2 regions of the Streptomyces sp. WZ-12 genome follow, and region 2 is predicted to be linked to the other one. Evidence: riboswitches for the same ligand, from Rfam matches in the RefSeq annotation. Region 2 holds a riboswitch; the other holds the start of a gene.
The links. Region 2 has a riboswitch for magnesium ahead of PV796_RS39400 (winged helix-turn-helix domain-containing protein). Riboswitches for the same ligand answer to the same signal wherever they lie in the genome.
Positions count from the first base shown of each region.

Region 1: it holds a riboswitch for magnesium, as region 2 does, so the genes downstream of both, PV796_RS37085 (hypothetical protein) here and PV796_RS39400 (winged helix-turn-helix domain-containing protein) in region 2, are expected to answer to the same signal.

Region 1 is NZ_CP118574.1:8,451,642-8,456,148, forward strand. It holds gene PV796_RS37075 (flavin-containing monooxygenase) at 1-155, opposite strand, end outside; gene PV796_RS37080 (MFS transporter) at 412-1,761, opposite strand; gene PV796_RS37085 (hypothetical protein) at 2,402-2,677, opposite strand; M-box (ykoK) riboswitch at 2,933-3,111, opposite strand; gene PV796_RS37090 (hypothetical protein) at 3,257-3,718, shown strand; gene PV796_RS37095 (cation-translocating P-type ATPase) at 3,822-4,507, shown strand, end outside.
Region 2 is NZ_CP118574.1:8,964,897-8,969,403, reverse strand. It holds gene PV796_RS39405 (hypothetical protein) at 227-754, shown strand; M-box (ykoK) riboswitch at 859-1,031, shown strand; gene PV796_RS39400 (winged helix-turn-helix domain-containing protein) at 1,401-1,853, shown strand; gene PV796_RS39395 (hypothetical protein) at 1,960-2,349, shown strand; gene PV796_RS39390 (ArsR/SmtB family transcription factor) at 2,333-2,734, shown strand; gene PV796_RS39385 (hypothetical protein) at 2,806-3,141, opposite strand; gene PV796_RS39380 (NRAMP family divalent metal transporter) at 3,247-4,507, opposite strand, start outside.

The DNA of each region.
Region 1 (4,507 bases), 510 kb from region 2:
TAGCGATCGGCCCAACTCGTGCCGGCGTGGTCGCCGCGTTCCAGGACGACTACCGGTACGCGGAGGCGGGCGAGCATGGCAGCGGTGGCCAGGCCGCTGGGGCCGGCGCCGATGACCGCAACGGGGGGACCTTCGGCGGGCAGTCGCTCAGACATCACCGGTGCTAACGACGACCAGCGCGGCCGAGTCACGCGAGGGCTTGTGGTGAAGGACGGGGGTGTCAGGGCGGCCACGGCGTCGTTCGGCCGCGGACGGATGACGTCGGGCGGCTTCGGGTGTAACGCCGTCGGGCGTGCTACGGATGCCGGGCGAAGCCGCTCGTTGCTGGTTGGCATGGAAGGGCCCGGAGCCCACCGCCGAAGCGTCAGACGGCGGCTGTGGCGTGGCCCCGGGCCGGGAGGGAGCGCTGGTTCAGCGTGCGGGGAGTCCCGTGCGGGCCAACTCGCGGGCCTCCTCCACGGATTCCACCGCGGGGGCGGAGCCGGGCAGGGGACGGCGGGCGGACTCCGCCGCGAAGTAGCAGGCGACGGCGCCTATCGCGCCGGCGGCCATCAGGTAGTAGCCGGGCACGTTGACGTCTCCGGTGGCCTCCACCAGGAGGGCGTTGATGACGGCGGTGGTGCCACCGAACAGCGAGACCGAGAGGTTGAAGCCGATCGACAGGCCGCCGTACCGGATCTCGGTCGGGAACAGTGCGGGCAGCGCGGAGGGGACGGTGCTGTTGAAGCAGAGCAGCATCAACGACATCAGGGCCAGACCGAGCAAGACGGAGGTCAGCGTGTTCTGTTGGATCAGGAGCACCGAGGGCACGCCGAGCAGGATCAGCATGCCGCAGCCGAAGTACATCACCGGCTTGCGGCCGATGCGGTCGGAGAGCCGGCCGACGAAGGTGATGAGCACCATGCCCAAGGCCAGGACGGAGATCTCCAGGATCTGTGCCCAGGTGGCGCTCACCGAGGGGGCGAACTTGGCGATGTACTCCAACATGTACGTGGTGAGCATGTAGTTGACCACGTTGAAGACCAGCACCAGGCCCATACAGACCAGCATCGGCCGCCAGTAGTTGGTGAAGATCCTGCGGATCTCCTTCAGGGTCTGGTTGCCCTCGCGGCCCTTGGTCTCCGCGACCACCGCCTGGAAGGCCGGAGTGTCCTCCAATTTCAGGCGGAGGTAGAGACCGATGACGCCGATGGGGCCGGAGATGAGGAACGGTATGCGCCAACCCCAGGAGAGCAGGGCCTCGTGGGACATCACGCCGGGCAGTTGGATGACCAGGCCGGCCACTCCACCGAACAGATAGCCGGTCAGGGTGCCGAACTCCAGCCAACTGCCCAGGAATCCGCGCTTCTTGTCGGGGGCGTATTCGGCGATGAAGGTCATCGCCCCGCCGTACTCACCACCGGTGGAGAATCCCTGGATCAGCCGCGCGAGCAACATCAGCAGGGGAGCGGCCGGTCCCATGGTCTCGTAACCGGGGATGAAGGCGATGGCGAAGGTGCCGATGGCCATCATGATGACGGTGATGGAGAGGACCTTGGTGCGGCCGATGCGGTCGCCGAGCGGGCCGAAGAACATGCCGCCGATCGGGCGCACCAGGAAGGCGACGGCGAACAGGCCGAGGGTGCCGATCGTGCCGATGGTCTGACCCGCGCCGGTGAAGAAGACCGCGGTGAGCACGGGGGTCAGGTTGGCGAAGACACCGAAGTCGAACCACTCGGTGACGTTTCCGATCGCCGCTGCGCCAATCGCCCTTCTCGTCACATCAGGGTTGGTGACGGTTATTTCTTCAACTTTCAGCGAGTTTCGGCTCGCGGCTTCGGTATCGGCATGATCGGCGTGTTCAGCCGGCACAAATTACTCCTCAAACCTCGCTTGCGGGAGCGCCGTTGGGGACGCTTCGACACGGCGTGTGCGGCCCGGCACGGTGTGTGCGACATGGGGCGCAAGGCGGCGCTCCGCGCCATTCTCTGAAAGTCATCGGAGGGTTGTCTTACTTTTTGCTCTGTTGTGATGTGGGTGGGCTCCGGCCTTTGCGTTGCGTGTTCGATGAATCGCCGCTGTGGGGCCGCGATTTGATGTGAAGGCGCATGCGGCCGCGACTCCGGCAGTCGCTACGTGCGTCGGAACGGCGAGAAGAATTGGTTAAGTTGACGCCGTCGGGGTATACGGCGGCGCATCTTTAGTGTTTCTACGCGCCGGCCTCAGCGGGAAGTTGGGCCGACATCGCGCCATGCGGTCTGCCGTGGGGACTCCGGGCGACCGATCGTCGGAGCATCGGTGTTGGCGCGGCACTGTCCCCGCGTCAACGCCCTTACGCGGGCGCATGGTTCGCCTGAACAACGCCAGGAGCTGCTGGAGGGTGCACGAGATCGGGGGAGTGGGGTTGGCGAAGGTGCGGGGGTTAAGACTGTGCCCCCTGGGGTGAGCCGCCACCGGGGGCGCGTTCCGGAGTGTGCGCGGGGCCTGCGAGCGCCTGCTGCACCACGCAGACGGCGAGCGGGAGCATCAGACGGGCGAGGGGGCCCGCACCCGCCGCGTCGGCGGCACTGGACACGACGGGCCCGGCATGGGCCAACGCCCGCCGCAGCAGGGGGCGTAGCGCGTCGGGGGTGATGTCGGGTACGGCGAGGGTGAGGCCGGTAGCGGCCAGGTTGGGCCATGTCAGGTGAATGCGCACAGCAGGCTCCGAGGGGGAACGGGCCCGGCCGCGCACACCGGCAGGAAGCAACCACGCGCCGTGCCTCAGCGCCTCGCGGGCAGGGGCGGCGTGTGGAGGGGGGTGAGCGGCGTCAGCGGCGGCCGGGCGGTGACGGGCGGGTCGGCCTGGGAAAAACGGGGTCCGGACTATGCCAGGGACTCAAGCCCCTCACCTCCTCGCGGCCTGGGCACCCGTGGGTGCCGGACATGGGCCGAGGAGCCTCCGCGACGCGGGTAGGCACCTCTCTCGTCACAGCTTCAGCACTGCGCGGCGTATTCCCGGCCGACGTTGGCCGGGCAGCCGCTTGGGCGCACCCCTTAATCCGGGGCGAGCTGTCCTGACCCGGGGCGTCTCTCGACGTTCGGGGTCAGCGGCCTGTGTCCGCGCAGACGCCTCACCTAACGAGGTGCTGCACATGTCGAGAATCACGAACGCGCACGGACACTGTCAAGCACGGACAGCGTCAAGGCACGTTTACGGAGACCGTAGGCGACGTAGGTAAACGCCAAGGGAACACGGCGAGTTGGTGACGTGTTCGTACCGGAAACAGGAGATCTTGTGAGCGAGAGCGCCCATTTACCTCCCCCGTCCTCGTCGCGCCCGGTGGAGCGCTCGGGCCCCATGGGGGCGGTACAGGCGGTGGTGAACCACGTCCCCGGTGCCTCCCTGGCGAAAGGGGCCTTGGACGGGGCCTTGGAGGTGGTCGGTTCGGTGTCTCCCGCGACGCGTCGGGTCGCGGTGTATGCCGGTGTCGGCATCCTGGGTGCGGTGGGCTTGGTCGAGTGGCCGGTGGCGGCCGCAGGCGCCGCGGTCGTGTGGCTGACTCAGCAGAACCCCGGTAAGAGCGACGGGGCAGACGCCGTGCCGACCGGTGCACAGCAGCGGTCGGCAACGGCCCCTGCCACTGCCGACAAGCGGGCGAAGGGCGCGCGGAAGTCGCGATCGCCGCAGGCGCACGGCCGGCGCGACGGCGCGGTGCCGATCGACGCCGAAACGCCGTCGAGGCAGGCGGCCGGCTGACCCGCCCGCCACCAATCCGTCGGCCGCCCGGCCGTCCCGGGCATGGCTCTTTCTCCCCGCACCGCGGTCCCGACCGGTGTGGCTCTCTCGCGAAAGTAGGACAGTGGTTCTGCGATTACTGACCGGCCTGCCTGCGGCCGGCCTCGGTGTGGCGCTCGCCGTTCCGGCCCGGGTCGTCACGCATCTCGCTTCCCCGGCCGACGCGCTCCGGCGAGGCGCTGCCGAACTCTCCTCCACCGGCGTGCGCACCGCGGCGAGCGCCGCGGCCGAGGCGTCGGCGACGGCCGTGCGCATGGCCCGGGTAGCCCGCAACGCGCTTGCCCCTGCGGACGGTTGCTGGCGGGCCGGCAGCCGTCTGCAACTGCCCCTGCGTCCGCACCCCGGGGCCGCCGATACTGCGCCCCTGGAGGAGGCTGCGGAGAAGGTGGCCGCCGCCTTGCTGGAGCATCCCGATGTCCTCCTTGCCTATTGGGACGGCAGGCTGTCCCGGCTGGTGGTGCGGGCGACCGACGAGGCCCTGGTCGGCACCGTCGAACGCCGGGCGACGGAGCTGGCCGCCCGGTACGGACTGGAAGACTCCGACGGGACGGCGGAACCACACCTTCCGCACCCGGGGAGCGCCGCCGATGTGCGTGCTGCGGCGATGGTCCTGGCCTGCGACGCGGCGGGCATCGCCACGGCGTTGACGACACAGGTGATGCGGTTGCAGAAGTCGCCGCGGCTGGTCACCGCGGCGGTGACGCTGCTCCGGGAGGACTCCCGGGTCCGCGACGTGCTGCGCCGCCGGCT
Region 2 (4,507 bases):
CCTTACGCAACTCCCGCTCCAAGGCGTGGCGTTGTGGGTAAGGGGCAGAGTGCGGGCGGGCGGGGGCGTTCCCGTTGGGTTGCCGGGTTGCTGTGTGCCCGCTGAGACAGCGCCGAGGCGCCCGTGTCGACAGACCTCCCTCTTCTGTCACTCGCCTCGACCGCCGGCCTCATTTCACATGGCGGAACATCGGCCGGGGCAGCGCCCCTTGACGGAGAGACAGCGCATGACGGTCTACGAGCACCTGCCGCACCCACACATCGCTTCGCGGGACGCCCAGGGCCCGGTGAAGGTCACCGATCAGCTCCCGGCGGGCAATGCGGTCACCCGGTTCAACACGCGGATCGCGATCCTGATCACCCGGGCCGTGGGCAGCATGTGGTGTGCCTACGCGTTTGCGTTGTTCGACCTGATCAGCCTCCCGGACGCGATCAAGGGCGGGGCGTCGGCCATCGTGTCCTGGGTGGCGCAGACGTTCCTGCAGTTGGTGCTGTTGTCCGTCATCATGGTCGGCCAGAACGTGCAGGCCGCCGCGGCGGACAAGCGTGCCGCGGCGACCTTCCACGATGCGAGCGCGACCCTTCACGAGGTGGCGCACATGCAGGCCCATCTCGCCGCTCAGGACGCCCTGTTGAGCAGGATCGCCGAGCGGGTCGGCGTGGAACCCGGGCCCGTCGAGGGAACGCCCTCCGACGGCACGGCAAGCGAGGCGAATGGGGTGAATGAGGTGGCGGAGCAGGCCGCAGGCGACTGAACCGGGGGCCCCTCACACCGTCGGGTACGGAAGGGGACCGTCAAGGCTTGGTCAACAACTTGCGTTGATGTGCAAGTATCAGGCAGTCTTGTGGACGTTTGAAGAAGGCACCTCGTTCGGTGAGGCGTCTGCACGGACACAGGCCACTGACCCCACGACGTCGAGAGACGCCCAGGTTCAGGACAGGTCTCCCCGACCTAAGGGGTGACCCCAAGTGGCTTCCCCGTACGGGGATTACGCCGTGCAGTGCCAAAGCTCTGACGAGTAGGGGTGAACCGGCCGTCCGGGCCGGTCCGCTCGCTGCCGAGTCGTACGGCGCGCTCGCGCGCCCCGGCCGGAAGGAGGCGAGAAACATGGACGGCAGTAGTTGCAGTAGTTGCGATGGTTGCGGCGGTCCGGGGCACAGTAGGTCGTTTACCCATATGACTTTCTTGGCCTCCGGTATGCGGTAACCACTCCCGCTCCCGACGCGTTCGCGAACACTCCCCGCCAGCACCCGTGCGGCTTTCGCCGTCCCGGGTGGTCGGGCTGCGCGCTCGCAGGGCGGGCAGCTTCCGCACGCCCGCAACCTCTCTCCCAGACCAGGCACGTGGCGGGGTCTCGCCATGGCCTTCGCCACCACTACCCCGATCCGAGGGAAGCAGCCATGAACCTCCTGAACCTCCACCACCGACCGGTCCGTCACGCCTTGCTGGCCCGGACTTCCAACCTGCGCCGACGCCACACGACCGTTCCGCGCCCGCTGTCGTCGCCGCACGAGCCCGCGGACCTGCCCAGGGCGCCGATCCACCGCATTCGCGGCCTCATCGTCGACTGCGAGACCCGACGGGTTTCGGTCGGCGGGCAGCAACTGAAGCTCACCTGCATGGAGTTCGAGCTGCTGGCCCATCTGATGGCCAACCGGCGCCGGGTCTACAGCCGTGAGCAGCTGATGGCGCTGGTGTGGCAGCAGACCGCCGTAGGGGACATGCGCACGGTCGACGTTCACATCGCCCGTCTGCGTCGGAAGCTGGGCCCCGGGCATCGGGCGTTGATCCGCACCGTACGGCAGGTCGGCTACGCCTTCGAGCCGTCGGCCACGGCCAGGCCCCGCCCCTGACCGTCGGCCACAGACAGGGCCCCGCCCCTGATGAAGGAAGCCCGGCGACCGGCTCGTTGGGCTTCGCCGTCCCGTCACGCTGACCATGCAAGGGATACCCACCGTCATGCGATTCCTGCCCCGTACCCTCCTCAAGCAGACCAAGCGCCCCGGCACCGAGGCGACGGCCGTCCGGCCCCACGAGCTGGTCACCCTCCACGTCCATTGCGACCAGGGTGCCGAAACCCAGGTGCGCGCGCTGTGCGTGCTGGCCCTGAGCCGGCCCGGTGCGCGCGTCGAGGCCGTGCGCGTCGACCCGTCCGACGTGTTCACCACCCACCTGCAGATGTTGGTCACCCTGGACGGCACGGAGACCGGCCTGCTGGACCGACTCGTCGACATGCTCTCCGGCATGCCGCCCGTGCGCGACCTGCACTGGCACCGGGACCGGCACGACGATCCGCGTTCCCTCACCTCCGCCATGGAGAGGGGGTTGTCCGGTGCGTGCGCTCACTGAGTCCGACGTTGTCCTTCTTCCGGCGCGCACGACGACCACGGAGCTCACGGTCGCCGAAATCACCGCCGTGACGGCGTTGTTGAAGGCGGTGGCCGGCCCCATCCGGCTGCGGTTGCTACAGGCGCTGGCCGATGACCAGGAGCTCGCCGTCGGGGAGCTGACGGAATGCGTCGGCGCCCCCTACGCGGCCGTCTCCCAGCACCTCGGGCGCCTGCGGGCCGCGGGCCTGGTCGGGGTCCGCCGCAGCGGCCACCGCGTGCTCTACCGCACCACCAACCCGCACCTCCCGTCGCTGCTCGCCGCCGCCCGGCACCTGGCGGCCCGTCCGGCACCGACGGGGCCGGTCGGCGCGGTTGAGCACGCGGCGGAACGACAACACGCGTAGATACGGCAGCGAGGCGGTCGGCGACGCGGGGGCGGAGAGCCCGCGTCGCCGACCGCCTCGCTGTGTCGGCCCTATCTGCCCGGGGGTGTGGTGGCGGCGGCGGTGATGCGCTCGGCCGCGGATAGCGGCAGGTCGGCGTAGTGGGCGAGCCAGTGGGCGTCGTGGCCTTGCTGGGCGAGGAGGTAGGCAAGGTGGATGCGCGGTTCGTACCTGGCGCACGGCCCCGTGGGGCTGGGGCAGGTGTTGGGGCTGTCGAGCAGGTAGTCCCGCTCGGTGCCGTCGTGCAGGGTCAACTGGAGGTGTGGGCAAGAGTGGTGGGTGGTGTGCGGGGCGGGTCGGTCGTCGGTGGCGTGGTGCCGCCGGCGGGCCGGTGCGGTGAGCTTGGTGAGGTGCGGGAGAAGGCGCATGAGGGCCTCCCTCCTCCGTGAGGGGGCGGTGGGGGGTGGCGGCGGGTGGGGAGGGGTCCCGCCGCCACCCCGGTCGGGGGATGGTCAAGCGCCGGCGCGGGTGGGTCAGTTGCCGAGGGCGACCTGCACGATCTTGATGACGACGAGGACCATCGCGATCAGCAGGTAGGTGCGCAGGGCGCCCATGCCCAGCTTGCGGCCGGTGGACATGGCGGGTCGGGTCAGCGTGACGAGCGGCGGCATGCGCCATGACTCGCGGCCGGTGCGGTCGATCGGGTCTTCCTTGGTGGCGGTGCGCCGGCGGGTGAAGGCGTAGCCGGCGGCCAGTACCCCGGCGACGCCGCAGCCGGCCATGATGTCGAGGATCATGCTCGCGCTGATGTCGGGGAAGAGCACCGAGGCGGTCAGGATGATCGACAGTGACACCAGGACGCCGACGACCGCCGCGGTGAAGGCGTTGGTCTTGGGCCCGTTCACCCATGGTCCGAGGACCTGCTTGTCGTTGCAGAGCAGCAGCAGGAAGACCGTGGCGGAGGGCAGGAGCACGCCGGCGAGGGTCTGCACGCCCTGGGTGAGCAGGCCGAGCGGGGAGCCGGGGATCAGCACGATGGTGGCGGCCGCGGCGACCAGGCCGGCGTAGACGGCGTAGAAGCCCTTGGCTCCCTTGATGCCCCGGTGCAGGGAGTGCTTCATCCCGAACACGTCGCCGATCGCGTAGGCGGTGGACAGGGAGACGGCGAAGGCGCCGATGATCGCCGCGTCCAGCAGGGCGATGGCGAAGAGGACGCCTGCCACCTTTCCGGCCTTGGCCTCGATGCCGGTGATCAGGCCCGCGGTGTCGGTGAAGTTGCCGAAGCCCTTGGTGCCGGCGAAGGCGGCGGCGACCAGGCCCATCATGGCGGCGGCGCCGATGATCACGATGGCGATGCCGATCCACAGGTCGGCCTTCTCGTACTTCATGAAGCGCGGGGTGATGCGCTTGTCGATGACGTAGGACTGCTGGAAGAACAACTGCCAGGGCGCCACCGTAGTGCCCACGATGCCGATGATCAGCAGCATGACCGTGGCCAACTCGCCGCTGCCGCCGGGGATGACGGGGACGACGAAGCCGTGCGCCATCTGCGACGCCTTGGGGTGGAGCATGAAGTAGAGCGGGACCAGGAGCAGCGACCCGATGCACAGCGCGACGGCGATCCGCTCGAAGCGACGGAAGGAACCGGTGAACGCGGACGCGATGATGATCGCGGCGGCCAGGATCACCGAGCCGGTCTTGGGCAGGCCCAGGTAGTCGGCGGCCATGGTGATGCCGATGAACTCCGTGACCAGCGTCAGCGCGTTGAGCAGGAACAGGTCGATGACGGAGAAC